DNA from 3 places in the Clostridium zhoujianii genome. Region 3 is predicted to be linked to each of the others. Evidence: riboswitches for the same ligand, from Rfam matches in the RefSeq annotation. Region 3 holds a riboswitch; each other region holds the start of a gene.

Region 1 (10,650 bases), on a different contig from region 3:
GGGGCTAAATCATCTTCATCAATTATCTTATTTTCAAAATTCTTATTAAATTCTTCCTTCATATACTTTGCTAATTCTTCTGGAATTTTATCATCAGTAGCTATACTAAATAGTTCTTCATCATTAAAGAAGTTATAATATACATCCTTTGAATCTATTCCTCTCCAATTCTTAAAATATCCATTGAATTCTTTTTTCGAATTCTTTTTAATATTTTCTTTTATGGCATCTCTTTCTTCATAAACCTTAATAAGTTTCCCTCTTCTTTCATCACTATCACCAAGTTCATTCTTGATCTCTCTTATTTTCAAATCCCATTCTTTATCTATTTTAGCTAAAATAATCTCTATCTTTTCTTTTATTTTTAAATTTAAATATCTTTTTATTTCATCTTTTCTTTTATTTATAGGATATGACTTTAAGTCCTTTAAGTATAATCTTTTTATTTCCTTATTGCTAAATAATACTTGATTTCCAACCATAATATCTTTAATATCTAAGGCTCTACTTTCAACAAGTGCTATATACCTATCTATCATAACTTTATAAATAAGAGTACCCTTAATTTTACTTGAATTTACTATTAATTTTCTTTTTTCTTCCTCCTTTTCTTCCATTATCTCCTTAAGCTTCTCATCCTTATCGTATATCCTCCCTTTAGCTTTTATTTTAGATATAGCTAATTCTTCGAAGGTACTTTGCTTAACCTCCGCCGCTCCTAAACTTGGTAAAATATCCGAAATATAATCTAGGAATAATTCATTAGGTGCTAACACTAAAATCTCTTCTCCATTCATATTTTCTCTATACCTATATATTAAATACGCTAACCTATGAAGAGCTATTGTTGTCTTTCCAGATCCTGCCGATCCTTGAACTATTATTGGTAGATTTTTAGGCCATCTTATAATTTCATTTTGTTCTTTTTGAATAGTTGCAACAACTTCCTTTAATTTCTTTCCTCTATTTTCTTCAAGATTTACTTTTAAAAATTCATCAACTAATTCTTGGCCTTCTTCCCCATTTATCATTAATTCATTTATACCTTCATCAAATAACTCTTTTATGTCACCATCATTAAAAAGAAACTTTCTTTTAAGTTGAAGTTCTCCTTCAATAATTCCACCAGGTGATTTGTAATATGCCTCTCCACCAGTACCACTATAATAAAGGTCTGCTACAGGTGCTCTCCAGTCTACTACAACTTCATCTCCAGTTTCTGTACTACTAATTCCCTTTTTCCCAATATATAAACTTTCTCCTAGACCTCTATATTCTCTAAAATCCACTCTTCCAAAGTAAGGTGCATCTAAAGCTTCTTCATAATCACCTATATCCTTAGCTAATACTTCATATATCTTCTCTACATTTTCTTTTTCCTGGCTATAGCTACCTTTAGATTCTTTTCTTAGCTCTTTAACCTTACTCTCTATACTATTAATATTTTCTTCCTTATTCTTAAGTTCCTCTTTAATTAATTTTCTTTTCTTATGTAAAATTTCTCTTTCTTCTTTTAACTTTACTTCCATTTTATACCTCTATGTTTTCTTGATATCTTTCTATTATAAACTTAATATCATTTAATATAAAGGATTAGACAAATTAATCAATACTATATACAAGGTTTTATTTTTATATATTTTAAATAAAAAAAATAGATTCTTATATTCTTCTAGCCTATTAAACCAGAAAGATATAAGAATCTGTTTTTATGCTGCTTCTTTAAATTCACCAAAAGTATCATAAATATTATTTCTCTTAGCCTTTGCTACAGCTTTTGTTATTGCATAAGCAATTACACTGTCTATAAAGTGATGTATCATCCCACATATAAACATTACTACAAGTAGTTGATATAAATCAAATCCCACAAAAGGTATTACTACAATTGCCTCAGCTAGTCCATGTATTGGTGCTGTAATTATTGCTGCCTTCCTATAATTTCTACTCTTTAATATTATCTTAGCTCCAACATATCCTACTAGTATATGAGTAAGCGCCCTAAAGACAATTGGCATAGGCATTCCTGCAAATAAAAAACCAATTCCTGATCCTACTCCAACTACTATTGCAACCATTGGTGAAATAAGCATAGCCATGAACATAGGTACATGTGATGCTAGTGTTGCACTAAATGGTGGCAGATAAACCTTTAAAAATCCAAATTGAATTGGAATTATTATTGCTAATGCAGAAAGTAATGCTGCATAAATCATCTGTTTAGTTTTATTATTCATATTATAGCCCCCTTCTACTGTATATACACTAGTATATCATCTGCATTTCCGTATGTAAACCCAAAATAATATTTACATAACAAAAAAAAGCTAACATTTATTTTAAATGTTAGCTTCGGCTTATATTCATAAATTTGTAATTCACATCTATATAGTCTTTAATTTATTATTTTCAACTATTCTTCTAAGTTCTTTAATAAATTCTGGTGTAGTTCCACAGCAACCACCTATTATACTAACGCCTTCTCCAACTAATTCATTTGCCAAATAAGAAAACTCTTTAGCTGTTATCTCATAAATTGCTTTTCCTTTTGATAATGTTGGTATACCAGCATTAGGCTGAATTATAATTGGTAAATTAGTGACTGCTTTTATCCTCTTAACCATAGGCAGTAGATACTCTTTACCATAAACGCAGTTTATACCTATTGCATCTGCACCTAGTTCCCCTAGTTCTTTTGCCATCCTTTCAGGTGTATCTCCTGCCAAAGTATTTCCAGTTTTATCAAAATGCATCGTACAAAACACAGGTAACTTTGTGTTTTCTTTTGCTGCCTTTAAAGCTACTTTTGCTTCATTAAGGTCCGTCATTGTTTCTATAAGTATTAAACCTGCTCCTGATTTTTCTCCTTGAATAACTTGCCTCTTAAATATTTCGTATGCTCTATAAATACTTAAATTCCCCTTCGGTTCTAATAACTCCCTTATAGGCCCAATATCAAGAGCTATATGAATACTCCTATGGCCTATTGCATCCTTAGCAATATTTAAAGCTGTATCAATTATTTCTTCTACGCTGTATCCTATATCCTTAATATTTAATTCATTTGCTCCAAAAGTATTAGTGGTTATTACCATAGCACCACTTTTTATATACTCTTCATGAATTTCCCTAATGATATGAGGTTTTTCTATATTAAATCTTTCTAAACCTTCACTCCAACTTAATCCATTCTTAAGTAGCATTGTCCCCATAGCCCCATCGAAAATGAGTATATTATCTTTTGTAAATTCTATATCATTCATAAATTATTCTCCAAATATATTTAAAGAAAATCCTCTATCTAATGCTTCTTTAGCATATTCCTTAGCACCAAATAAAGATAAGTCTCTATAGTTTCCACATTGTATCTCATTTGCTGCTGGTATTTCGGTTGCCTTTAAAACCTCTGCTAAAGCCTCCTCTAAGGCCTCCTTTATTTCAGAAGGATCCCTATCTCCCCATATACTTAAATAGAATCCTGTTCTACATCCCATTGGTGATAAGTCTATTATCCCTTCTAGGCTATCTCTTAATGTATGAGCTAGTAAATGTTCTAATCCATGCATTGCTGCAGTACCAAATGCCTCTTTATTAGGTTGAAGAAATCTTATATCAAATTTAGTTACTTGATCTCCATTTTTTCCATCTAATAAACAACATTTTCTTATATATGGCGCCTTTACTTTTCTATGATCTAATTCAAAACTTTCTACTTTTTCCATCATAACTCCTCCTAAACTAGTTCAATTTTATTTACTGAGGTAATAATACTCTCAATACTTCCACTTATCTTTCTTGCTAAATATGGATTATTCATTACATATAAATGTATTCCATCAACTCCTGTTGAAATAAGGTCAACTATTTGCTCTACTGCGTAAGCTATTCCTGCATCTCTTAGTGCCTCTGGATTATGTTCGTATCTTTCCATTATTCTCTTAAATTTCTCTGGAAGGGATGCTCCACTTAATGCCACCATTCTCTCTATTTGCTTTTTATTAGTTACTGGCATAATACCTGCTTCAATTGGTGCTTTAATATTTGCAGCACAAACCTTATCTTGAAAATCATAGTATAAATTGTTATCGAAAAATAGCTGAGATATGAAATAAGATGCCCCTGCTTCTTCTTTCCTCTTCATATTTTCGATTTCTGCCACCAATCCTTTAACTTCAGTATGCCCTTCTGGATAGCAAGCTGCTGCTATATTGAAATTCCCCTTACTTTGTATATACTTGATTAAATCAGTTGCATAATTAAGGTCACCTTTGATTCCACCTCCAAGAGGTAAATCTCCTCTTAATGCAAGGATATTTTGAATATTATTTGCTTCTAATTCCTTCAAATAATACTTTATCTCTTCTTTAGTTGAGCTAATACATGTTAAATGTGCTACTGCCTCAATCCCATATTTGTTTTTTACTAAAGATGATAATTCTGTAGTCTTATTATCCCTAATGCTACCACCAGCCCCATAAGTAACACTTATATAATCTGGACTTAATCCTTTTAATTCATCTAAGGTATTGTATATTGTTTCAATTGATGATGTTGCCTTTGGTGGAAATATTTCAAAGGAAAATACCACTTTCTTTTCTTGGAATAAATTCTTTATATTCATTTCTTTTGCCCCCTCTTTGCAATAAAAAAATGCCTAAAGGGTTATCCTCTAGGCATAATAAAATACTACGCTATAAAAATTCCCCTTATCTTTCAGCTTCTGCTGCAGGATTTAGCACCATGTATAATTATGACATATACCGGTTGCTGGGTTTCATAGGGCCAGTCCCTCCACCTCTCTAGATAAGAACTATTCATTTTTGTATATTATACCCTTTATTACTTAATTTGTAAAGGGGGTTTTTTCTAAATAAAAAGAAGACCTTGAAAGATCTCCTTAATGTTTAATTAATAATAATAGAATTGAGATTATACTACAAACTAAACTTATAACTACGATATAATTAACTATTTGCTTCGTAGTTAATCCTTTTTCTTCTAATCTATAATGCATTTGACTTCTATCTGCTTGATATACCGGTTTACCTTCACTAAATCTTTTAAATATAACAAATATATTATCAAATATAGGTACTGCTAAGGCTAATATAGGTATAAATAGACTCATTACTGTTGCTTGTTTAAAAGCACCATCTATAGCAATTATACTTAATAAAAATCCAATTAAATTTGCCCCTGAATCTCCCATAAAGACTTTAGCCGGGTATCTATTGTACATTAAAAATCCAAATATAGCTGCACCTAATATTAATGCAGTTGTTGCAGACTCAGTTTGCCCAAGGATAACTGCTGCAAAGAAAAATGTTACTGCTGATACAACTGAAATACCTCCAGCTAAACCATCCATTCCATCGGACCAATTAATAACTGTTGTAACACCAAATATCCATGTTATAGTTAATATAAACTGTAACTCTGGAGGTAAATTTATATATTCACCATTTACAAAAGGATTTGCAAATCCCCCAAAAACTATCCCTGATCTATATACTAATATTGCTGCAAATATTTGAACTATTAATCTTGGATATATAGGAAATTCTTTTCCTACTGCCTTATAATGATCATCAATTAGCCCTATTATCAATATTAAGGTAGATGCTATAAAAATCCAAAATTGCTCTGTTTTATTATCATGAACTAATAAAAAATACATGAGGAAGAATCCAATATATATTCCTACTCCACCGCAAAGGGGAATGGGCCCTCTATGCTTCTTTCTTTCAGTAGGCTTATCAGTGAAACCAATTTTCTTTGCTAACTTCATTAACTGTGGTGTAATTATGTAAACAATCAAAAAAGTTACTCCTAATGCTAATATGTAATTCCTCATAAACTCTACTCCTTAAATATTTTATGTCTAAACTATTCTAGCTTTAAGCATATTTTTTTACGCTTATAATTTGAATTATACTATTATCGACTTTTTTAATCAATTACAAAAATATTAAATTTGAATTATCTGCCTTTATTTCCACCATACTTTAAAGATATTTAACTTATATACAAGAAAAGCTTCCCAAATATTAGGGAAGCTTTTCTACTATCCTCTCTGCTCTATCATACTCTTAACTTTCATTAATCTAGTAATAGCAGATCTTTCATTTTCATCAAGTTTCATTCTTATATACTTAATAGTTTCTTGAAGTTGAGGAATTGTCATATATTCAAGAGCATTAACTCTTCTTCTAGTCTTTTCAATTTCATCAGCCATAAGTTGACATGACTTTTCTACTTCTGCAAGTTCAAGTAACTTTGGAAGTATCCCATAAAGCTTTGATATTGCATCATCAAGTTCTGAAGAAGTATTTGCAAATCCATAAGGGAAAATACTTCCCTCATCCCCCTCAAGTTCTCTCTTGAAGTTCATTACAGGAACGGATACACTCATAACATTCTTTTCGCCTACTTCAACTGAAATATGCTCCTTTGGATAAGCTATAGCCTCCTCTAGGAATTCAGAACTCATTACTGCTCTAGCCATAACGAAATCCTTTAAAGAACCTTCTAGTTGTCCTTCAACTTCTTTTCTTAGAGTATTGTTATATTTAACAAGATTAATGAATTGTCTCATTAACTCATCTTGCTTATCTTTTAAAAGTTTATGACTTCTTGTAGATGTAGCTAATCTTTTCTTCAGCTTAGAAAGTTCCATTCTTGTAGGATTGACATTTAACCTTGCCATAGTTTACTCCTCTTCTCTTGGCATATACTTTTCAAGATACTCATCTCTAATTCTCTTAAGCTCATTTCTAGGAATCATCTTTAATAACTTCCATCCTAAGTTTAGAGTCTCTTCGATAGTTCTATTTGTAGTAAAGCCTTGTGAAACATATTCCGCTTCAAATGCTTCTGCAAACTTAGCAAGCTTCTTATCAGTATCTGATAAAGCTGATTCACCAAGGATTGCTGATAATTCCTTTGCTTGCTTACCTTGAGCATATGCAGAAAATAATTGATTCATTGTATCTGCATGATCTTCTCTAGTCTTTCCTTTTCCAATACCTTTATCCTTAAGTCTTGAAAGTGAAGGTAGAACGTCTATTGGTGGCATTATACCTTTCTTATATAATTCTCTTGAAAGAATTATTTGACCTTCAGTGATATATCCAGTTAAATCTGGAATTGGATGAGTCTTATCCTCTTCAGGCATTGTTAACATAGGAATTTGAGTAATGGAACCTTCTTTTCCTCTTAATCTTCCTGCTCTTTCATATAATGTAGAAAGGTCAGTATATAGGTAACCAGGATATCCTCTTCTTCCTGGAACTTCTTTTCTAGCTGCTGATATTTCTCTTAATGCTTCTGCATAATTTGTAATATCAGTCATAATAACAAGAACTTGCATTCCTTTTTCATAAGCTAAAAACTCAGCTGTAGTTAGTGCCATTCTTGGAGTAGCTATTCTTTCAATTGCTGGGTCTGATGCAAGGTTCATAAATAGAACTGATCTATCTATAGCTCCTGTTGCCTTAAACTCATCTACGAAGAATTGTGCTTCTTCAAATGTGATACCTATAGCAGCAAATACTATAGCAAACTTAGAGTCTGAATTAAGAACTCTCGCTTGTCTTGCGATTTGTGCTGCAAGCTCCTTATGTGGAAGCCCTGATGCAGAGAACACAGGTAACTTTTGTCCTCTAACTAGTGTATTAAGTCCATCTATAGCAGAGATACCAGTTTGAATAAATTCTGATGGGAAATCTCTTGCCATTGGATTAATAGCTTCACCATTTATATCTAATCTTTGTTCAGGTATTATGTTTGGACCATCGTCATTAGGTCTTCCCATACCATCAAATACTCTACCTAACATATCTTCAGATACACCTATTTCAAGTGGTCTACCTAAGAACTTAGCCTTAGTTCCCTTTAGATTAATACCTGAAGAACCTTCGAAAACTTGCACCATGGCTTTAGTTCCATTAACTTCTAGAACTTTACCTCTTCTTTTTTCTCCAGTTTGAAGTTCTATTTCAACTAGTTCGTCGTACTTAACGCCTTCAACACCTTCAACAACCATCAAAGGTCCAACAACTTCAGTAACTGTTCTGTATTCCTTAAGCATCTTGTACCCCTCCTTCGTTGATTAATTCATTAATTGCAGCCTTTAAGTCAGCACTAGTTTCATCAATCTTAACTAAATCATCTTCGTGAACATACTTACTTCTTGCAATTCTATCTCTTATTTCTCCAAGGCCTAAAATCTTATTTAAGTAAACTCCAGCAGCAAGTGCTTTTTCAGACTCTCTCTTAAAATCAATTATAAGCTTTAACATCTTATATTGCTTGTCAAGTGAAGTATATGTATCAACTTCATGGAAACCATTTTGTTGTAGATAATCTTCTCTTATTGACTTAGCAACTTCTAGCTTTAATCTATCCTTTTCAGATAATGCATCTATACCAACAAGTCTTACGATTTCTTGTAAGTTAGCTTCATCTTGAAGTAAAGCCATACATTCTTTTCTTAATTCTGACCAATCGCCAGCAACATTTTGGTCCATCCAATTATCTACGCTTTCAGCATATAATGAATATGAATTTAACCAATGAATTGATGGGAAATGTCTTTGATAAGCAAGTTGTGCATCAAGTCCCCAGAATACTTTAACAATTCTAAGTGTAGATTGTGTAACTGGTTCTGAGATATCTCCTCCTGGAGGCGATACAGCTCCGATTGCAGTAATTGCTCCTTCTCTTCCATCATTACCTAGACATTTAACTTTACCAGCTCTTTCATAGTAGTCAGCAAGTCTTGATCCTAGGTAAGCTGGGTAACCTTCGTCACCAGGCATTTCTTCAAGTCTACCAGACATTTCTCTAAGAGCCTCTGCCCATCTTGAAGTTGAGTCAGCCATTATCGATACTGAATAACCCATATCTCTAAAGTACTCAGCAATTGTTATACCTGTGTATATAGATGCTTCTCTAGCTGCAACAGGCATATTTGAAGTATTTGCTATAAGTACTGTTCTCTTCATTAAGCTTTCCCCAGTTTTAGGGTCTAAAAGTTCTGGGAACTCATTTAAAACGTCAGTCATTTCATTTCCACGTTCTCCACAACCAACATAAACAACTATTTCAGCATCTCCCCATTTAGCAATCTGATGTTGAACAACAGTCTTACCTGCTCCGAAAGGACCTGGTACTGCTGCTGCTCCACCCTTTGCAACTGGGAAGAACGTATCTATAACTCTTTGTCCTGTAGTCATAGGAGCTGCTGGATTAATCTTTGATGCATATGGTCTACCTTTTCTTACAGGCCACTTTTGCATTAAAGTAAGTTCCTTATCTCCTTTTTCTGTTTCTAGAATACAAACTGTATCAGTAACTGTAAATTCACCTGGAGTAATAGATTTTATTGTACCTTCTACTCCATTAGGAACCATTATACTTTGCTTAACAACAGGTGTTTCTTGAACTGTTCCTATAACATCTCCTGCTGAAACTTTATCGCCAACCTTAGCTGTAGCAACAAAATTCCATTTCTTTGTTCTGTTTAATGATGGAACTGATATCCCCTTTGTTAGGAAGTTTGACTGTGCTGCTTCCATAAATGCATCTAGTGGTCTTTGTATTCCATCAAACATTGATTCTATTAGCCCTGGTCCAAGTTCAACACTTAGTGGTTCTCCAGTAGTAACTACTGGATCTCCAGGTCCTATTCCTGATGTTTCTTCATAAACTTGGATTGATGCCTTATCGCCTCTCATTTCTATAATTTCGCCGATAAGACCTTTCTCTCCAACCTTACATACGTCATATATATTAGCTTCATCCATACCTTCAGCTACAACTAAAGGTCCAGAAACTTTGATTATCTTTCCGGTCTTCAAATCACTAACCTACCTTCCTATAAAATATTAACGCCTACAGCTTTTTCTACGTTATCGCTAATTCTTTGCATACCTATATTTAATGTTCCTTGATTGCTTGGAATTAATATTACAGCAGGAAGTACCTCTCTATTGTATCTCTCAATAGTTTCCTCAATATCCTTTGCAACTTGCTCAGTTACAAAGATTACTGCGTAATTATTCATTGCTAATCTATCAATAGTTTTTCTAGCTTCATCTGATTCTACTACTGGAAATACATCTATTCCTAGTGCTTTAAAAGCTAAAACAGAATCCTTATCTCCTACAACACCTATTTTCTTAAACATAAATATCACGCAGCCTTTCTCTTATTACTTCCCCAGTAATATTGTTGAGCTTACCAACCATAATAATTCTAATAACCTTTATTTCAGTTTCTTTAGCATATATGTATGCTAATAAAGGTTCTCCACCAAATGGAATCATTTTTGCTTCCTTCATCATATCCATTATGTAGTTATCTACTAATTTCTCTAGAAGTCCAGCAGAACCACTCTTGTTATAATCATCTACACCATTTTTTAGTACATCTTCATAGTTAGTATAACTTAACTTACTTACTATGTTTTCTGGTGCATCATTAAGTAGTGCTAATAATCTATCATTATCAATTGAACCACCATCTATTACTACAGAAAGTAAGAATTCTCTACCCTTGTTTTGTTTCTTAATTCTTAATAGACTCTTTACATTGGTTAGATCTATTAAAGCCTTAATATACCTTTCAGTAAATGCATCATCTAATTTC
Region 2 (10,650 bases), on a different contig from region 3:
TAGGGGATACAGGTGTATGGGCTACAATGATATTTAGTGAAGTTTTAACATTAGTTGTTGCATTAACTCTGATGAAGAAATCATATATAGGATTAGGAGAGTTATTATAAGGAGTGATTTAATAGTGAAGGTATTGGTAATGGAAATTAGCATACGTGTTAGCTTTGTACATTCATTAAAGGAAAAGAGAATGATTGTAAGAAGTATCACTCAAAGACTTAAGAATAAATTTAATTTATCAGTTGGAGAAACCTCTGAGCAGGATAATCATAAGATTATAGGAATAGGAATAACAGGAGTTTGTGGAAGTGATGCTATAGCAGATTCCACAAAGGAAAAGATAATTGATTTTATTGAAAATAATTGTGATGGAGAGATTATAGATATTTTTGATGAGGTTTTGGATTACAATTAGGAGGGAATAATGGGGCTAAGGCAAGGTAGATTAGAAGATTTAGATTATATAGTTGCAATAAAAAATAAAGCTATAGAATTTTATAAAGATAGTGGGATTAATTGGACAGAAGACTATCCAAATAAAGAAGTATTTAAAAAAGATATAGAAAAATCTGAGCTATTTATCCTAGGTAAGGAAGATATTATAGGAATAGTAGTATTAAATGATGAAGAAGATATTAACTATAAAAAGGTTAAATGGGAAAAGCGAGAAAGAAACTTAGTAATACATAGACTTTTTATTAATCCTGAATATGCTAGAAAAGGTATGGGGAAAAAATTATTAGAGGAAGTTGAATTCTATGCTAGATCAAATAATATTATGTCAATTAAGTTAGATACTAATACAGGAAATAAGGGGGCTCAAAGCCTTTACAGAAGTATGGGATATAAGTTTATTGACGAAATTTGTCTTGAAGGTAAAGAGGGAAAGTTTTATGCTATACAAAAAATATTAGAATAATTTTGAAAAAGTATTGACAAATCCAATAGAAGGTAATATATTATTAAACAAGAAGCAATTGCTTAATAAAAAACAAAATAAAAGATTAATATCTTATCCAGAGTGGTGGAGGGACTGGCCCTATGAAACCCAGCAACCGATATGATGGTTCATTTACCAATTCATAATAACGGTGCTAATTCCTGCAGTGATTTTTTAGAATTGCTGGTAGATAAGAGAATAGATTAGATTAGTGATTTCATGCACTAGAGATTTATTCTCTAGTGCATTTATTTTTATTCAAAATTAGAAAAGACATTATTAAAACTAACAGAAGGAGGGGGACGTAAAATGATAGAAATCAAAGGTTTAAGTAAAAGTTTTGGGGGAACAGAAGTTTTAAAGGACATAGCAATAAGCATAAATGAAGGGGAAATTTACGGTATAATCGGACACAGTGGGGCTGGAAAGTCTACATTGTTAAGATGCATAAATGGATTAGAATCTTATGACGAGGGGCAATTAAAAGTCATGGGAAAGGAAGTCTCAGAGCTAGGGGCTAAAGAGCTTAGAGAATTCAGAAAAGATTTAGGTATGATATTCCAAAACTTTAATTTACTTAAAAGAAAGACAGTATATCAAAATGTTGCTCTTCCACTGGAAGTTTGGGGATATTCTAGAATAGAAATAGATAAAAAGGTGAAAGAACTTTTAAAGTTAGTTGGGTTAGAAGATAAAGTAAATAGCAAGCCGTCATCTCTAAGCGGGGGGCAAAAGCAAAGAGTGGCAATTGCTAGGGCTTTAGCATTAGAGCCAAAGGTACTTTTGTGTGATGAAGCTACATCAGCTTTAGATCCTAAGATAACAAAAGATATCTTAGCTTTAATATCTAAAATTAATAAAGAGTTAGGAATAACAGTAGTTATGGTAACTCACCAAATGGAAGTTATAAAAGATGTATGTGAAAAAGTTGCTTTAATTGATGGGGGCATAATTAAAGCAGAAGGAAGGGCTGAAGAGCTATTCCTAAAACCAGGAGCACCACTTAAGAAGTTCTTAGGGGAAGAGGAAGATACTACACTACCTGTTGATGGAATTAATATAAGAATATTCTTCCCTGCAGATTGTTCAGAGAATGCACTGATTACAAGAATGGCTAGAGAGGCAAATGTTGACTTCTCAATAGTTTGGGGGAAACTTGAGAAGTTCAGAGATAATGTTCTTGGAAGCTTAGTTATTAATGTAGAAGAAAAGGACAAGGATATAGTATTTAGTTATCTAGAAAGTAAAAATATAGAATGGGAGGTAATCTAGTATGTGGGAATTATTAGCACCAGCTATAAAAGAAACAATGATTATGGTTATACCATCAACAATATTTGCTGTAATAATAGGATTTATTTTAGCAATAATTCTTACAGTAACAGATGAAAATGGATTAAAACCAAATAAAGGAATTTATAAAGTCTTAGATTTTATAGTAAATACACTTAGAAGCTTTCCATTTCTAATCCTAATGGTTGCAATAATACCATTTACAAGATTAATAGTAGGTACATCAATAGGAGAAATAGCTACAATAGTACCACTTACAATAGCAGCTGCACCATTTGTAGCTAGGGTTATAGAATCTGCTTTAAAAGAAGTAGATCCAGGAGTTATAGAAGCAGCTAAATCATTTGGGGCATCAGATAGTCAAATAATATTTAAAGTAATGCTGAAAGAAGCAGTACCATCAATATTAGCAGGAATTATACTTACAATTATTAGTTTGATTGGATATTCAGCTATGGCAGGTACAATGGGGGGCGGGGGTCTAGGATCTCTAGCAATAAGATATGGATATCAAAGATTCCAAACAGATGTTATGGTTGCAACAGTTATAGTATTAATTATTATTGTTCAAGGACTACAAAGTTTAGGAAATTATTTTTATAAAAAACTATCAAAGTAAATAAAAGGGGGAATTTAAAATGAAAAAAACAAAATTATTAACAATAGCATTAGCAGGAGTATTAGCTTTAGGTTTAGTAGGGTGTGGTGGATCTAAAGATGACAAAACAATAAAAATTGGGGTATCAGCAGTGCCTCATGAAGAAATAGTAAAAGCAATTCAACCATTAGTTGAAGCAGAAGGATATACTTTAGATATTAAAGTATATGATGAGTATTTAATACAAGATACAGCAGTTAATGATGGAGAGTTAGATGCAAACTACTTCCAACATATTGCATTTTTAAATCAAGCTAATGAATCAAAAGGATATGATCTTGTAAATGCAGCAGAGATTCATATAGAACCAATGGCTTTATACTCTAAGTCTATAAAGAGTTTAGAAGATTTAAAAGATGGAGCTACAATAGCTATTCCAAATGATCCATCTAATGAAGCTAGAGCTTTACAATTACTTCAAAGTGCAGGATTAATTAAAGTTAAGGATGGAGATACAATAACTCCTATAGATATAACTGAAAACAAGAAGAATTTAAAGTTTAAAGAATTAGATGCAGCGCAACTTCCTAGAACATTAGAAGAGGTTGATGGAGCAGTTATAAATGGTAACTATGCATTACAAGCTGATTTAGATGCAACAAAAGATGGGATTTATGTTGAAGATAAGAATGATGAGAAGTTAAAGCAAGCAAGAAATATCTTAGCTGTTAAGAAAGAAAACTTAGATTCTGAAAAGACTAAGGTTCTTAAGAAGGCACTAACTTCAGACGAAGCTAAGAAGTTTATTGAAGAAAAATATCATGGTACTGTAATAGCGGTATTCTAATAAAACAATATAATAATTAATGAAACTTATATGGATTATTTCCTAGGAAATAATCCATATAAGTTTTTTTATTACTATATAAACCTATAAAAAGACAATATATTTGTTGTTTGATTAAAAGTTTTTATATAAATATTGGGAAAATCATATTGTTATGGTAAAATTAAGATTATATAGTGAAAGTTAGCAGAAGAGGAGAGGTAATATGAGATTAATACCTATAGAATGCGTTCGTGAAGAATCCTGTTTAGGAAAGACTATAAATGATAATAGTGGTAGAGTGTTATTAAAAGAGGGTACAAGATTAACTGAATCTATTATTAAGAAAATTCAACTTTTAGGTATAGAATCTATTTATATTGATGATGAGTATAGTAATGAAGAAATTAGTGAAGTTATAAGGCCAGAACTTAGAGAAAAGTCTATATCGGCAGTTAAGGAAACTTTTAAAAGTATTGATAGAATAGCAAAAGAGCAGGAAAAAGGGCCAAGATCTGCAATAGATAAACGAAACAAGGAGTATTTTGGTTCAATATACGGTGTTGCAGAGGAAATTTTAAATAATGTATTTGCAAATAATAATATGTTATTTGGATTAGTTGATATGAAGGGTATGGACAACTTTACTTATGGTCATTCAGTAAATGTTGCTGTAATTTCATTAATTATGGGAATAAGTTTAAAGATGCATAAAGATGACTTAACAGAGTTATGTTTAGGGGCATTATCTCATGATATTGGAAAGATATTTATACCAAAGGAGATAACAAGCAAGACAAGTAATCTTACTGAAGATGAAAGTAATCTATTTAAGGAACACACTGAAAAAGGTTATGAGTATTTAAAAGAAAATTTTAAATTTAAAACTAGGAGTATGCTAGTAGCATTACAACATCATGAGCAGGTTGATGGTAGGGGTTACCCCTATGGAATTACTGGAGAGAGTATTCATATATATTCAAAGATAGTATCAATTGCAAACTGCTTTGATTTACTTACTTCGAAAATAGGAAATAGAAAAGCTCTATCAGTTGCTGATGCATTAGAATACATAATGGCACAAGCTGGTAGAATCTTTGATTTCGAACTTGTAGAGTTATTTTCTAGAATAATTGTTATATATCCAGTTGGGACAGTTGTAGAACTAAGCAATGGTGATACAGCAATGGTACAAGGTACACCAGCTAACTACCCATTAAGACCTACAGTTAGGATTCTTAGAAGTGGTGATAGAAGTAGAAATGGGATGATTATTAATTTGTTAAATGAACTTTCATTAGTTATTAAAGAAGTTAAGTATATAGTGTAGGTAAAAGGTAAGTAGCATAAGTTATTCTATTTTTATTAAACTAAATGAAGCTTAAAGCTATTATTAATTCATTAAACTTAGTATTATAAGAAGTATATATATGATATGGTAGAATTAACTTAACAATATGTAAGAAGAGGTGGGGTTTATGAGACTTATTCCAATAGAATGTGTACGTGAATCTTCTTGCTTAGGAAGAACTATATATGATGATAATGGTAGAATATTGCTTAAAACAGGCACAAAGTTAACAAAAGCTGTTATTAAAAAGATTCAAGAGATGAAAATATATTCCATATATATAGTAGATGAATATAGCAAAGAAGAAGTAGAGGATGTTATACGACCAGAGCTAAGGCAGAAGTCCATAGCAGTAGTAAAGGAGACATTTAATAATATTGAGAGAATTGCTAAAGAAAAAGAACCAGGACCAAAGGCAGCTCTAATAAAAAAGAATAATGAATATTTTAGATCAATATATAGTGTTGCTGAAGAAATGATTAGTAATATTTTATCAAATAATAATATTCTAGTTAGTTTAGTAGACATAAAAAGTATGGATAACTATACATATCAGCATTCAGTAAATGTTGCTGTAATTTCATTAGTTATGGGTATAAGCTTAAAAATGCATAAGAGAGATTTATTAGAATTGTGTTTAGGGGCATTAACTCATGATATAGGTAAGGCTTTCATTCCAAAAGATATTACAACTAAGAATACTGACTTTACAATTGAAGAGAATAGCAAATATAAGGAACATACCCAAAAGGGATATGATTATCTAAGAAGTAATTTCTCTCTTAAGGCAGGAAGTAGGATGGCATCATTACAGCATCATGAGAGAATTGATGGATTAGGCTATCCAGAAGGGATAACTGGGGATAAGATCCATGAATATGCTAAGATAGTATCAATTGCAAATTGTTATGATGTACTTACTTCAGATTGTGCTTATAGAAGATCAATACCTGCAAGTGATGCCTTGGAATATATAATGGCACATGTAAACACATTATTTGATTTTGATTTAGTTAATCTATTCTCTAGGATAATAGTTACCTATCCAGCAGGGACTATTGTAAAACTTAGTAATGGGGATATTGCGTCAGTGCAAAGTACTCCACCTAATTTTCCTTTAAGGCCTACAGTTAAGATTATTAAAAGTATAGATAAAGGTAGAGAAGGACAAGTTATTGACCTACTAAATGAATTATCATTAGTAGTGATAAATGTAGAATATAATATATAGCATATTTAAATAGTAAAAGAACCTAGTAATTATGATATGCTCTCTTTATAGTAGACAGTTAAAATAATAAAACTGTTACTATAGAGGGGCAGTTCATTAAAGTGCTAGGTTCTTATTTTTTTATTTAATTTTAAATTAATACAGATATTTATCAACTTTATCAGAACAATACTTTATATTAAAAAAGTTTTCTATATATTTAAACAAAAAGGGCTTTTCACACGTCTTAATAGTATAGAGAGGAGTAGAGGAGAGATTAGCTTAAGGAGGAAGGGAAATTAGATGACAATTTTTAAAGATAAGAATAAATATTCTATATTAGAAGAATATGTAACATTAAATCAAGAAAAGTTATATAGATTAGCCTATATATATGTTAAGAATCAAGAAGATGCAATGGATATATTGCAAGAGAGTATATTAAAGGCATATAGGAATCTAGAAAAACTAAATGAGATAAAGACTTTAGAAAGGTGGATGAATAAAATCATTATTAATACTTCTCTAGATTTTATAAGGAAGAATTCTAAAATAACCTTAACTAATGATGAAGAATTAAAAAATATAGAAGAAGTAACAGATGGACATGAAGATGTTACTAATTCTGTGGATAACTTAGATACAGAATTAAAAACTGTGATTATTTTAAAATATTTCCATGGATATACAATAAATGAGATTGGAGAAATTTTAGGGTTGCCTATATCAACAGTGAAAAACAGAATACATAAGTCTTTGAATATTTTAAGGAAAGAGTTTAAGGGGGTATAAAGATGGATAAAGATATATTTGAAAAAGAAAAGTTAGAATATGAAAAAATGGAGATACCAGAGAATCTAGATTTTGCAGTTAGAAGCACATTAAAGAGAGCTAAATGGGAAAGAAATAAAATGAGAATTCTAAAGGGAATTGGTGGGTTTGCAGTAGCATGTATATTGTTTGTAGCAATTGTAAATCTATCACCAACAATTGCACAAGCTCTAAGTTCTATACCAGGATTAGATAAATTAGTAAGAATAGCTACTGCTGATTTCGAAGATAAAGGTTTAAGGAATGCTGCAGATAGTGGAATGGCAAAGGAAATTAATTATTATGAATCTAAAGATGGAGTAAACCTAAAAGTATTAACAGTAGCAGGAGACTATAAAAATTTATGGATTAACTATGAAATAAATGATATAAAAAAATATAATATAAAGCCTGAAATTATAGGAGATAATGGAGAAAATATTATGGGGGGGATGTTATTTGATCGTCCTATTACAGAAAAAGATAGTGATGCAATTAATGTTAATTTCAGAGAATTTATTCCTAAATTTAATTTGAAGTTAGAAATTTATGATAAAACTACTTCGGAGGAATATCCTTATGGAAGACTAGTAACTACATTTACAGTTCCTATAGAATTGGATAAAGAAATATTTGATGTACCTATGAAAGAGATAGAATTATCTAATACAAATATAAAAACAGAGGTTGGTAATATAAAAATACATTCATTAGAAAGCTCAAAAACGAGAACAGTAATGAAGTTTAATTTTGAAAGCGAAGATTATAAGTTTATGGATTTTAAAAATCCAAGGTTAATTGATGAAGAGGGAAATGAATATGTTTTACCATCTTGGTGGCATAATGGAGGTAATGATGAATTCAATCAGTTAGAGCTTCAAGGAGAAATTAAAGGCGATGTTAAAAAAATAAGATTTGTATGTGACGGTATATACTATGGACCTAAGGAAGTAGGAAAAATAACACTAGATATTAAGAATAAAAAAGTTGAAGATAATTATTATGGTTTTGAAGTTAAATCATGGGATGAAAATAATAAAGTTGTATTAGAGGCAAAGAATATAGTATCTGCAGAATTTGATTCACTATATGATGAAGATTTTAATCCACTTATCAAGAGTCCGGGGAGTTCATGGTATTTAGATGAAAATGAAGTTAATTCTGTAGCTGTAAATATTGAAATTCTTAATTATAGAGAAGAAAAGGCAGAACTAGAGATATATAGAATTATAAAAGATAAGACAAAACCAATAAATATAGAATTAAAATAAATAATGTATGAATAAAAATAGAGCTAGGGATTAACCCCTAGCTCTATTTTTACTTAAGTTATTCACCTAGGTAAGCACTCTTAATACTATCATCATTCAAAAGATCCTTAGCATTTCCGCTAGTTACAATTCTACCAGTTTCTAATACATAAGCCCTATTTGCAATAGATAAAGCCATATTAGCATTTTGCTCAACTAGAAGTATTGTGGTACCAGCTTTATTTATTTCAACTATAGTATCGAAAATATCCTTAACTACAAGGGGAGCCAAACCCATTGATGGTTCATCAAGAATAAGCATTTCAGGTCTATTCATTAAAGCTCTACCAATAGCTAGCATCTGTTGTTCACCACCAGAAAGAGTACCAGCTTGTTGTTTTTCTCTTTCCTTTAATCTTGGAAATTTAGAGAATACCATTTCCATATCTTTAGATATTTCTTTTTTATCATTTCTTAAATAAGCTCCAAGTTCAAGATTTTCCTTAACTGTTAGATTAGCAAAAATCTTTCTTCCTTCTGGCACATGGGATAGACCAAGTGATACTATCTTATGTGCAGGAACTTTACTAAGTGAAGAGCCTTTATAAGTAATAGTACCAGTTTTAATAGGTTGTAGAGCAGATATAGCTCTTAGGGTAGAAGTTTTACCAGCACCATTAGCACCTATTAATGTTACAATTTCACCTTTTTTGATTTCTATAGAGAGATCTTTTAAGGCATGTATTCCGCCATAATATAAATTAATGTTATCTATTTTAAGCATTTTATGCCTCCTCTCCAAGGTAAGCTTTAATTACCTTAGGGTTATTTTTAATTTCTTCTGGAGTACCTTCTGCAATTTTCTTACCGTAATCAAGTACAGCAATCTTATCACATATTCCCATTACAAGTTTCATATCATGTTCTATTAAAAGAACAGAAATATGAAATTCATCCTTAATCCACCCTATAAGATTAGTAAGCTCAGCTGTTTCTTGAGGATTCATACCAGCAGCAGGCTCATCCAGTAATAACAAGGATGGCTTTGCAGCAAGGGCTCTAACTATTTCAAGCTTTCTTTGTTCACCATAGGAAAGGTTTTTAGCTAGGTCATCCTTTTTATCATAAAGAGAGAAGGCTTTTAATAAATCACAACTTTTCTTTGTGATTTCATCTTCTTCTTTTTTAAATCTAGGAGTTCTAAAAATAGAATCAAATAGATTATAATTAACTCCAAAATTAAAGCTTATTTTTACATTATCAAGAACTGAAAGGCTAGAAAATAGTCTTATATTTTGAAATGTTCTAGCAATCTTTTTCTTTGTAATAGTATAAGGCTTAAGACCTTGAATATCTTCACCAAGGTAGTTTATTGAACCACTTGTTGGATTATAAACTCCTGTTAACATATTAAAAACTGTAGTTTTACCAGCACCATTAGGTCCAATAAGACCAACAACTTGCTTATTATCAATATGAAGGTTAAGCTCTGTAACAGCCTTAAGTCCACCAAATTCAATAGATAAATCTTTAACATCTAACATTTAATCAAGCCTCCTTACCTTTCTCAGAATCTTTTATGGCTATATTAGATTTCTTAAATTTATTAAAAATATTAAAAGATATTTCTTTGTCACCTAATAAGCCTTGTGGTCTAAAGATCATAAGTATGATAAGTGCTAATGGGTATATTATCATTCTATAGTCTTGTAGTCCTCTTAATAATTCTGGTAAGAATGTCAATATTGTAGTAGCAAGAATAGAACCAGAAATAGATCCCATACCACCAAATACAACGAATGTTAAGTAATCAATAGATTTAACAAAATCAAAGGAAGCTGGTTGTATATATCCCATATAGTGGGCATAAAGTCCTCCAGCAAGTCCTGCAAAGAAAGCTCCAACTATAAAGGCCATCATTTTATATTTAAAGGCATTAACCCCCATTGCTTCTGCAGCTATTTCATTTTCACGAATAGATATCATAGATCTTCCTTGTGATGAGTGTATTATATTATAAATTACAACGACAGTTATTATCATAAATAAAAATGCAACAGAGAATGTTGTCTTATTTGGAATACCTGTTAATCCACGAGCACCACCTATTGAGTTTATGTTCATAAGAACAACTCTAATAATTTCGCAAAAAGCTAGTGTAGTTATTGCAAAGTAGTCACCCTTAAGTTTTAAAGTAGGGTATCCAATTAGTGCAGCAAAGAAACATGCAACTATTGCACCAATAAAAATTGATATGACAAAAGGCATATTGGCTTTAATTGTAATTAAAGCTGAAATGTAAGCACCAATTGCCATAAAACCTGCATGTCCTAAACAAAGTTGACCAGTAAATCCAACTATTAGATTAAGGG
Region 3 (10,650 bases):
CTGGCGTTTCAGTACTTGACATAGCTAAGGGAATTAGCGAAGGTTTAGCTAGAAATGCTTGCTGTGGTATTGTTAACGGCGAAGTTGTTGACCTTCGTCACATAGTAAATGAAGATGTGGAGCTTGCAATATGTACCTTCGATTCTCAAGAAGGAAAAGATGCTGTAAGACATAGTATTTCTCACGTATTAGCATATGCTGTTAAGAGAGTATTCCCTGAAGCAAAGCTTGCTATAGGGCCATCAATAGAAACTGGATTCTACTATGATTTTGATAGAGACGTGGCTTTTACAGCTGAAGATTTAGAAAAATTAGAAGATGAAATGAGAAAGATAATAAAGGAAAACCCTGCTATAGAAAGATTTGAGCTTCCAAGAGATGAGGCTATAAAATTAATGGCAGATGAACCTTATAAGGTAGAATTAATTAATGATCTTCCAGAAGATGAAATTATATCATTCTACAAGATGGGTGATTTCACTGATTTATGTGCTGGTCCCCACCTAATGTCAATTAAAAATGTTAAAGCTATTAAACTTCTTAGAACTGCTGGTGCATACTGGAGAGGCGATGAAAAGAATAAGATGCTTTCAAGAATCTACGGTACAGCTTTCTTAAAGAAAGCAGATTTAGAAGCTCACTTAGAAGCTCTTGAGGAAGCTAAAAAGAGAGACCATAACAAGTTAGGTAGAGAATTAGGCATATTCACAACTAATGAAAATATAGGTCAAGGTCTTCCACTATTCATGCCGAAGGGTGCAAAGTTATTCCAAACTCTTCAAAGATGGATAGAAGATGAAGAAGAAAAAAGGGGCTATGTATTAACTAAGACTCCATATATGGCTAAAAGTGACTTATATAAAGTTTCAGGACACTGGTCTCACTACAAAGATGGTATGTTTATTTTAGGTGATGAAGAAAAGGATGATGAGGTTCTTGCATTAAGACCAATGACTTGTCCATTCCAATTCACTATATATAATGCTGAACAACATAGTTACAGAGATCTTCCAATAAGATATGCTGAAACTTCTACTTTGTTTAGAAATGAATCATCAGGAGAAATGCATGGTCTTACAAGAGTTAGACAATTCACTCTTTCAGAAGGTCATATTATAGTTACTCCTGAACAAATTGAAGAAGAATTCAAGGGCGTTGTAGATTTAATTAACTATGTAATGGATACTCTAGGAATCTCAGAAGATATATCTTACAGATTCTCTAAGTGGGATCCTACTGATAAAGTTAAGTATATAAACAATGCTAAAGCTTGGGAAGAAACTCAAGTAATAATGAAGAATATCTTAGATCACATTGGTATTCCATATGTTGAAGCTGCTGGTGAAGCTGCCTTCTATGGTCCAAAGCTTGATATTCAATGTAAAAACGTTCATGGTAAGGAAGATACAATAATCACTGTTCAAATTGACTTTGCATTGGCAGATAGATTTAACATGACTTATATCGATAAAGACGGTAATAAGAAAACTCCTTATATCATTCATAGATCATCAATTGGATGTTATGAAAGAACTATAGCTACTTTAATTGAAAAGTATGCTGGAGCATTCCCTACTTGGATGGCACCAGTTCAAACTAAGATTCTTCCAATTTCAGATAAGTACAATGACTATGCTGATTTAGTTGTTAAGTCTTTAAGAAACAAGGGTGTAAGAGTTGAAGCTGACTACAGAGCTGAAAAGATTGGATATAAGATAAGAGAAGCTAGATTAGAAAGAACTCCTTATATCATAGTAGTAGGTGAAAAGGAAGCAGAAACAAATTCTGTTTCAGTAAGAAGTAGAAAGAGTGGTGATGAAGGAAGCATATCACTTGCAGAATTCGAAACTAGACTATTAACTGAAATAGCAAATAAAGAAAGATAATATTAAAACTATAAAAGGGATAATATTTTGCAATGCAGAATATTATCCCTTTATTTTAACCACTATTTTAAACTTGATCTAATGCTTGTTTAATATCTTCAATAATATCTTCAATGTTCTCTAATCCCACTGATATTCTTACAAGTCCAGCTGTTATTCCAGCTGAAACTAATTGCTTATCAGTAAGTTGTCTATGTGTTGAGCTTGCTGGATGAAGTACGCAAGTTCTAATATCTGCAACATGGACAGCATTTGAAGCTAACTTTAGTCCATCCATAAATCTTATTGCATCTTCACGGCCACCCTTAATGGAGAATGATACTACTCCACTACAACCTAATGGTAAATATTTATTAGCTAAATCGTGATAATTACTATTTTTAAGTGTTGGGTAATTAACAAATTCTATCTTATCTGATTCATTTAAGAATTCAGCTACTTTTTCTGCATTTCTACAATGTTTTTCTATTCTTACTGGTAATGTTTCTAAACCTAAATTTAATAAGAAAGCATCTTGAGCTGATGGATAACATCCTAAATCTCTCATAAGCTGTACCCTTGCCTTCGCAATATATGCAGCACTTCCAAATTGCTCAGTATACACTACTCCATGATAGGATTCATCAGGCTCAGTGAACTCTGGGAATTTACCATTAGCCCAATTAAATTTACCACTATCAACAATCACTCCACCAAGTTGTACTGCATGTCCATCCATATATTTTGTTGTAGAATGTATTATTATATCTGCACCAAACTCTATAGGTCTACAAAGAATTGGTGTCGCAAATGTATTATCTATTATAAAAGGAACATCATTCTTATGTGCTATCTTTGCAAACTTCTCTATATCAAGTATAGATATTGCTGGATTTGCGATACTTTCTCCAAATACTGCTTTTGTGTTTTTCTTGAATGCCTTTTGTATTTCTTCCTCTGATCCTTCTGGATCAACAAATGTGCATTCTATTCCAAGCTTCTTAAGAGTTACTGCAAATAAATTTATTGTTCCACCATAAACTGTTGCTGCACTAACTATATGGTCTCCTGCACCAAGAATATTTAATATAGCTATTAATAAGGCTGCTTGTCCAGATGTAGTGCAAAGGGCACCTACTCCACCTTCTAATGAAGAAATTTTTTCTTCAACAGCCCCAACTGTTGGATTAGATATACGTGAATACATATGACCATCTGCTGTTAAATCAAATAACTTTCCTATGTGCTCTGCTGAGTCATATGTGTATGTTGTACTTTGGTATATTGGTAGTACCCTCGGCTCCCCATTACCTGGATGATATCCTTCATGTAAGCATTTAGTTTCAATTTTCATAATATAGCCCTCCTAATTATTTAATGTAAAAAAATAAAGCTATTTATCTACTTTTAATAAAGAGATAAATAGCTATAACGCCGAAACAATATACGTCATACCTAATCTCTCATTTGCCAGGAAATAAATCCTGCAGGATTTAGCACAGTTCTAGCAAATGAATACTAGTTGTTGCCAGGTTTCATAGGGCCAGTCCCTCCACCATTCTTAATAAAAGATTACTTATTAATTCAATTATACACCAAATTAGTTATAATGCAACAAATTAATATCTCTACATTCAGTTATAATATAATCAGCTTTTATATCATGTTCTTCAAAAGGAACCTCATCTAAGACCTGAAAATCATATGTTATAGCTAACTTCACTATATCTGAATTCATTCCTTCAAGATACTTATCATAATATCCACCTCCATATCCAATCCTTCCACCAGACTTATCAAAGGCTACCCCAGGTAAAATAACTAAATCTATATCATTCTTATTTATTGCCTCTACCTCTATATCTGGCTCTAAAATCCCATAGCTACTCTCAGTTAATTCCATCAATGAATTAATCTTAACAGCTTCCATAACTTTATTCTTCATATCTGTTCTTGGAACAAATATCTCTTTACCTTCTAATAAGAATTCTTCTATATATTTAGCCGTATCAATTTCACTACCAAAACCTATATAGATAAAAATATTCCTACTGTTCTTATAGAAAATAGATTCTTTCAATTTATCTTTTATCCTACTATCCATTGCCATCTTACTTTTAGTATCAATGGAATCCCTTTTACTAATTATAGCCTTCCTAATACTTTGCTTATCCATCTTGCACCTCACTCTAAAAATTCTCCATCTATATATTCTTTATTTATTATAGTATAAAATAAAAAAGATCTATAGCAAGCTATAGATCTAATACACTCTTTAATTACTACCTATTATAACCTCAAGATTCTTAACCTTAACATCACATTCTTCTATCACTACATAATGTTCTAAGAACTTATCAAATATTACTGATGTATCCTTTAGATAGAATTCATTTAATCCAACCTCAAAGTTCACTTCTGATCCTTCTACTGGACAGAAATAAACAACCTCATCATCATAGTGGTCAAGCATATAGTTAAGAATTACCTCATTTAATAATTCACAAACAACTAAGTATGCAACCTCCATTCCCTTTTTCTTATGAACTAATGCAAATATGCAAGCTTGTGTATCTAATATGTTCTCTTCTTTAACCTTTACTACATACTTATTTTCATAGAAACTCTTTATAGCTTTAACTCTAACTTCAAATTTGTTTTCTAGGGCATAATTTAATTTACTCTCTACTTCTTCATTGTATTCATCTATTAACCTTATTAAATCTTCATATGGTATATCTGAGCCTTTTACCTTCGAAACATCTGTTATTTCAATAACTTTCTCTACCACTTTCTCAACAACCTTTTCCTCTAATTTTTGACTTACCTCTTGCTTAGTTTGGCTACTATTATTATTGTAATAATAGTCAAAATATTCATCATTACTCTTAGATACTACTTCTTCTACATGGCTTGTCTCGATTGTTTCTATAGGTGCTACTTCTTCAGCTGCCTCTTTGGCCTCAACCCATTGACTTTCTACTATCTCATTATCTATTTCCTCAACTATAGGATCTTCTTGAATATCCACCAATATAACTTCATCATCTAAATTAATTGGACTTTCCTCCACAGCTTCTACTAATTCTAAATCATCATCATATCCTGATAAATCATCGTCATCATCTGAAGATTCATTCATTTCACCCATTAGATCTTTTAATATATCTTTTTGAAGTTCTTCTTCATATAATTCAGTTTCACTCTTTAAAGATACTACATTTCCTTCTACCTTAAACTTAGGAGATTCTTCTATAGCTTTAATTATATCTTCCTTAGCAATCTTAGGAAACCACGCACATACAGCGTTTACATTCATTTGTCTCAAGCCCATAAGCATGAACTCAAGCTTATTTAACATTTCTACCATTTTACCACCTCAAAGCGATTACTTTTACACATATAACCTATATTTTATATTTTATACCATTATGGTAATATTTACAATGAGTATTTGTTAATTTTTATTTCAATTTACATTACTTAGAAATATATTGTCCTTTTAATTTTAAACTCATCTTTATTTAATTTTTTTATTTATATTTATTATGTCTCTCAATATTGATGCTGCAGCATTTTTAGTACCAGAAGCTCCTCCAATTATAGTTATTCTTCCTAGTGTATCGCTTTCAAAAGTTACTCCTTTATTCTTATTATCTACAGAATATAATGAATGCTCTGCATCTATATTTGATGGACCAACCTTTATCTTAACTTCTCCATTATCTCTATATACCTGCCCTAATAATTTGACTTTTTTTCCTTCTTTACTTGCATTACCGATATCATTTAATGATACCTTAGTAATTCCCTCTAGCTCTACATCATCTAAAGTAATATTACTTCCCATTAATACATTTGCTAAAATTATCATCTTTATAGCTGTATCATATCCTTCAACGTCTAAGGTTGGATCTGTCTCCGCAATACCTATATCTTGTGCTTTTTTTAATGCCTCCTTATAGGATATTTTATTTTTCTCCATTTCTTTTAGTATGTAATTTGTAGTTCCATTTAAAATTCCTTCTATAGAGATAATTTCAGCTCCTGCACAATCTATTAATCCTCCATTTATACTTGGAAGCGCCCCTCCTGTAGTGCAGCCAATACCAAGGTCTACCCCATTATCATCAGCAAGTTTTTTTAGTCCATGATAATCTATTAAGATAGGACCCTTATTCCCTGTAACAACATTGATACCTCTTTTTAATCCTTCTTTTATATATGTTAATGCCGGCTCTCCAGTCCTTTTATTTGTAGGAGTCAAATCCACTAAAAAGTCTAATTCTTCATCAATTACATCCATAAAATTCAATCCCTTAATCCACATCTTATGACTCTTTATACTATTTTCTTTTATGATAACTTCATCTAGCTCTATTCCATTATCATCTCTTAAGCCCCCATCACTTTTAATTATAAATTTAACCCTACAATTTATATTCTTTTCTTTTAATAGCTTTATAAATTCCTTACCTACTCCACCATAACCTATTAATCCTATATTCATCAAATCACCTCATTTTTCTTAATTATACCAGTAATATACTCTTTTTATAATATCTTAAAAGGACGTGCTAAACTATAAATGTAATGTAACTAAAAATATCTTGAATGAATTGATTCCGCCTGAGCTAGTTTGATTTCGGCAAGTATTTCTATCTTTCATAAAATAAGAACAAGGACTCTCATATTTCTTTGAAGGCTACCTCTCGAAGCGCTAGTAGACCTGAAAAGATATATGAGTGTCCTTGTTCTAGTATAAAACCCATCAATAGTTTTATGTACACTTGCTACATATTATCTATTTTTGATAATATTTTTGTATCCAAAGTAAGTAGCAATAAAGTATCCACCATAAACCGCTGCAATTACCCCTGCTGTAATCATAGCTGAAATTAATATATTATTATTTCCAAACATAGATATTGTTTTACTAGCTACAGTTATACCAACAATAGAATGTATTATTGATAAACCTAGTGGCATCATGAAATATATAAATATTTGAGAGAATATTGCTCCATTCATCATCTTGGATGAAACACCAATCTTCTTTAATACACCATATCTTTCAATATTATCACTGGCTTCAGATAATTGTTGCAATGCTAATATTGCCGCACTTGATATCAGGAATATTATCCCTAAATATATTCCTATATAAAGTACTGTTGTAGACATACCTACACTTGTGTCATAAGCCTGTGCTTTTGTTTGTCCAAGCATAAATCCATAATCATCATATGAATATTTTCCATTAGTAAATCCTATAAATATATCATATATTTCATTCTCCAAATTAATATCATTATCTTTATAGTTAGCATTTAGATAATAGGTTCCCACACTTAGTCCTTTAATATCTTCATCTGGTAATACAACAACTAAGAATTTATTCTTTAAACCACTAGTTTCTAAGTTATCCTGAATAACATCTTTATTGTTAATATTATAATTCTTACCTCTAATCATCATTGTTTTGTTATCTTTTATAAATTTATCAACAGCTTTATAATATCCGTTGAAGTTAGAAATTAAAATGACTTCATTATTTTTCGTATTAATCTTCTCTTCTCCTGTCATTTCTCTTAGTTTATTAAAATCTGATATTGATATAAAGTCTATTTTCGGATCATAAGAGTCTAAATTCTTCTTTATCTTATTATCTACATAATTATATAAATATTGTTTTATTCCATCTTCACCTTTATATAAGTTAAAACTAAGATAATCTTTAAATTTATTTTTATAATCAAAACCAATATTAGTTAAGGTTTTTTCAGGATTTATTCCTTCATCCCCACTATCTGTGAAAGAATAAAAGGTTACATCAAATTTAGTTGAATTCTCTAAATCAGATTCAAGAGAATTCTTAAAACTTACACCTGTAGCTAAAAGTGTTATTGTTAAAAATAACATTAAAGATATTATAGCCATAGAAATATATGTAGTATTAACCTTGCTATTGATTTGTCTTAACACAAACATGTTTAATTTATTTAAATAGAACCTATTATTTTTTCTAAGTATGCTTATTAAAAATCCTGATAAAGATAAGAAGAATAATACTGTTCCAATTACCCCCAATATAACTGATACTTTAATTGGCCCATATCCACCCTCTAGTCCATTATTTAAAATAATATAATATGCTCCTCCAATTGTTACTAAAGATACTAAAAATAATCCAAAGGATACCTTAATATTCTTAATTTTTATACTTTCATTTTTTCTTCCTGCCCTTAAAAGATCTATTAATTTGTACTTTGATATAGTAAAGGTATTAAATAACATTACTAATACAAATATTAGTCCAAAATAAATAGCTGTTTTCATTGCTGCTTCTGGGGAAAATATAAAATTATATTTACTAACATTTACTTCAAATAATCTGGATGTAAATAAGGACAATCCTTGGGATACTACAACCCCGGCTATTAATCCAACAGCTAATGAAATTAATCCTATTAAGAAGGTTTCTTTAATTAATAAAGATGAAATTTTTCTTCTGCTCATTCCTAAAGTCATATATAATCCAATTTCTTTTTTTCTTCTCTTAATCAGAAAATTATTAGCATATACAATTAAGAATCCTAATATTATGGAAACTAATACTGAAGTCATTGAGATTACTCCTGATAGCATCTTCATAATATCCATCTTGCTTTTAGATACTTCAACCATTGCATTTTGTGATGAAATCGAGTTAAATGCATAGAAAATACAAACTGCAAAGGTCAATGTTAAAAAATATATTGTGTAATCCTTAAAGCTTCTTTTTACATTCCTTGCTGATATTTTAGAATACATTATTAGTGTCACCTCCAAGAAGGGTTACAACCTCAATTATCTTATTGAAAAAGTCCTTTCTTGAATCTTTTCCTCTTATTAATTCGTTAAATATCTTTCCGTCTTTTATAAATAGAATTCTATGAGCATAACTTGCTGTAAATGCATCATGAGTAACCATTAATATAGTTGCTTTTAAATCTTCATTAAGCTTCTCAAAAGAGTCTAGTAATAACCTTGATGACTTAGAATCTAATGCACCAGTTGGTTCATCTGCTAATATAAGTGATGGTTTTGTAACTATAGCTCTAGCTGCTGCCACTCTCTGCTTTTGTCCTCCTGACATTTCATATGGAAATTTATTTAGCACAGTATCTATTTCTAACTTCTTAGCAATTTCTTTTACTCGCTCTTCTATATTTTTCACTTTCTTACCCTCTTGAATGGTTAAAGCTAACGCAATATTCTCATAAGCAGTTAGCGTATCAAGTAGATTAAAATCTTGGAATATAAATCCTAGCTCCTCACGCCTAAACCTCTCAATTTCCTTAGATTTTAACTTTGTGATATCTTTGCCATTTATATGTATACTTCCTGTTGTCACATTATCTACTGTAGAAATACAATTTAAAAGAGTTGTTTTACCACTTCCTGATGGCCCCATTATTCCAACAAATTCTCCCTCTTCAACTATAAATCCAATGTTATTTATAGCCTTAGTTACATTTCCCTTATTACCATAATATTTTTCAATATCACTTACTTTAAGTATTTCTTTCATAATTAAGAATCCTCCTGTTTATTTATTATGAGTTTATTTTAACCTTTCCCTAAAATTTCTAGTATAGATATACATTACTTGAAAGTTACAATTTTGAAAGATTAGCTTCAAAGGCTGAATTTTTGAGTTTCTTGATATCTTTATTTCCTTATACCATAATTTCTTTATAGATGAAGAAATAAAAATGAAGCTAATATGTAGCTTCATTTTATAATTTAAGTATTAATTTTCAAGTAAAGTTACTTTGCTCATTGGAAAAATTATATCTACCTTTGTTCCCTCTCCTATTTTAGAGGTTATTTCAATTCCTATACCTAATTTTTTTCCAAGATTACTACATATATAAAGACCCATACCTGTTGATCTACCATATTTTCTTCCATTTTCACCTGTAAAACCTTTATCAAAAACTCTCTTTATATCTCTTTCATTTATACCAACGCCATTATCCTCTATTGAAAGAATAATATTATTTTCTCTTTTTTCAGAAAATATCTTTATTTCAGCTTCATCTTTGTCAGAATACTTTATTGCATTACTTAATATTTGATTTATAATAAATTCTACCCATTTACTATCGCTATATACAGTATTGTCCACAGACTGTAGATTTAATTTAATTCTTCTGTGGATAAAGTCCTTGGAATTCTTAGTAACTATATTTTTAACCACAGTTCCTAAATTAAATTCCTTTATTATATAGTCTTTATTTGCATCATTACTCCTAGAATAATATAAAACTTCCTCAACATAATCCTCAATTTTTAATAATTCTTCTTTTATACTTTTTGTAACTGAATTTCTGTTATTATCTACTATTAATTTACTTGATGCAATTGGAGTTTTAACTTCATGAACCCAAGCTTCAATATACTCTCTATATTCTGACTGTTGTTTTTTATAATATTTTACATGTTCATGCATTTCTTTATCTGAAATTTTTAAAATATCATAAATTATTTTTCCATCTATAAAATTAGCTTCTTCAATAATTTCCGATAGTAAATATTTTTTGTCTAAAGATTCAATGGTTTCATATAAATTATCATAATAACTCTTCCTCTGTAAATACTGTAATAATAATAGTACTATTAATGGTGTAAACCATACAACTACAACTAGTACTATATACTCAACCTTAATTCTTAAAAACAAAAAAAATACAGCCAATCCTAAGGATAATACAAAGTTAACCAATAAAAAAATCATTTT

The links. A riboswitch is a leader RNA that binds a small molecule or an ion and turns the genes downstream of it on or off. The one in region 3 is predicted to bind S-adenosylmethionine.
Region 1: another riboswitch for S-adenosylmethionine. It lies ahead of metF (methylenetetrahydrofolate reductase [NAD(P)H]); the one in region 3 lies ahead of ACSYT2_RS15465 (O-acetylhomoserine aminocarboxypropyltransferase/cysteine synthase family protein).
Region 2: another riboswitch for S-adenosylmethionine. It lies ahead of ACSYT2_RS00380 (methionine ABC transporter ATP-binding protein); the one in region 3 lies ahead of ACSYT2_RS15465 (O-acetylhomoserine aminocarboxypropyltransferase/cysteine synthase family protein).

Annotation. Positions count from the first base shown of each region.
Region 1 covers NZ_JBPUTF010000001.1:155,789-166,438, reverse strand. Annotated here, with positions in the region: gene helD (RNA polymerase recycling motor HelD) at 1-1,529, opposite strand, end outside; gene ACSYT2_RS00835 (ECF transporter S component) at 1,710-2,237, opposite strand; gene ACSYT2_RS00830 (homocysteine S-methyltransferase family protein) at 2,385-3,263, opposite strand; gene ACSYT2_RS00825 (S-ribosylhomocysteine lyase) at 3,267-3,722, opposite strand; gene metF (methylenetetrahydrofolate reductase [NAD(P)H]) at 3,734-4,621, opposite strand; SAM riboswitch class I at 4,704-4,810, opposite strand; gene ACSYT2_RS00815 (MraY family glycosyltransferase) at 4,898-5,854, opposite strand; gene ACSYT2_RS00810 (V-type ATP synthase subunit D) at 6,065-6,706, opposite strand; gene ACSYT2_RS00805 (V-type ATP synthase subunit B) at 6,710-8,089, opposite strand; gene ACSYT2_RS00800 (V-type ATP synthase subunit A) at 8,082-9,860, opposite strand; gene ACSYT2_RS00795 (V-type ATP synthase subunit F) at 9,878-10,189, opposite strand; gene ACSYT2_RS00790 (V-type ATP synthase subunit C) at 10,182-10,650, opposite strand, start outside.
Region 2 covers NZ_JBPUTF010000001.1:68,296-78,945, forward strand. Annotated here, with positions in the region: gene ACSYT2_RS00365 (MATE family efflux transporter) at 1-110, shown strand, start outside; gene ACSYT2_RS00370 (DUF503 domain-containing protein) at 140-415, shown strand; gene ACSYT2_RS00375 (GNAT family N-acetyltransferase) at 425-919, shown strand; SAM riboswitch class I at 1,010-1,137, shown strand; gene ACSYT2_RS00380 (methionine ABC transporter ATP-binding protein) at 1,250-2,212, shown strand; gene ACSYT2_RS00385 (methionine ABC transporter permease) at 2,214-2,852, shown strand; gene ACSYT2_RS00390 (MetQ/NlpA family ABC transporter substrate-binding protein) at 2,872-3,678, shown strand; gene ACSYT2_RS00395 (HD-GYP domain-containing protein) at 3,884-4,987, shown strand; gene ACSYT2_RS00400 (HD-GYP domain-containing protein) at 5,136-6,239, shown strand; gene ACSYT2_RS00405 (RNA polymerase sigma factor) at 6,522-7,010, shown strand; gene ACSYT2_RS00410 (DUF4179 domain-containing protein) at 7,013-8,299, shown strand; gene ACSYT2_RS00415 (ABC transporter ATP-binding protein) at 8,358-9,062, opposite strand; gene ACSYT2_RS00420 (ABC transporter ATP-binding protein) at 9,064-9,822, opposite strand; gene ACSYT2_RS00425 (branched-chain amino acid ABC transporter permease) at 9,827-10,650, opposite strand, start outside.
Region 3 covers NZ_JBPUTF010000003.1:135,560-146,209, reverse strand. Annotated here, with positions in the region: gene thrS (threonine--tRNA ligase) at 1-1,886, shown strand, start outside; gene ACSYT2_RS15465 (O-acetylhomoserine aminocarboxypropyltransferase/cysteine synthase family protein) at 1,954-3,219, opposite strand; SAM riboswitch class I at 3,326-3,436, opposite strand; gene ACSYT2_RS15460 (5-formyltetrahydrofolate cyclo-ligase) at 3,466-4,041, opposite strand; gene ACSYT2_RS15455 (hypothetical protein) at 4,141-5,235, opposite strand; gene ACSYT2_RS15450 (homoserine dehydrogenase) at 5,386-6,375, opposite strand; gene ACSYT2_RS15445 (ABC transporter permease) at 6,666-8,678, opposite strand; gene ACSYT2_RS15440 (ABC transporter ATP-binding protein) at 8,668-9,438, opposite strand; gene ACSYT2_RS15435 (sensor histidine kinase) at 9,661-10,650, opposite strand, start outside.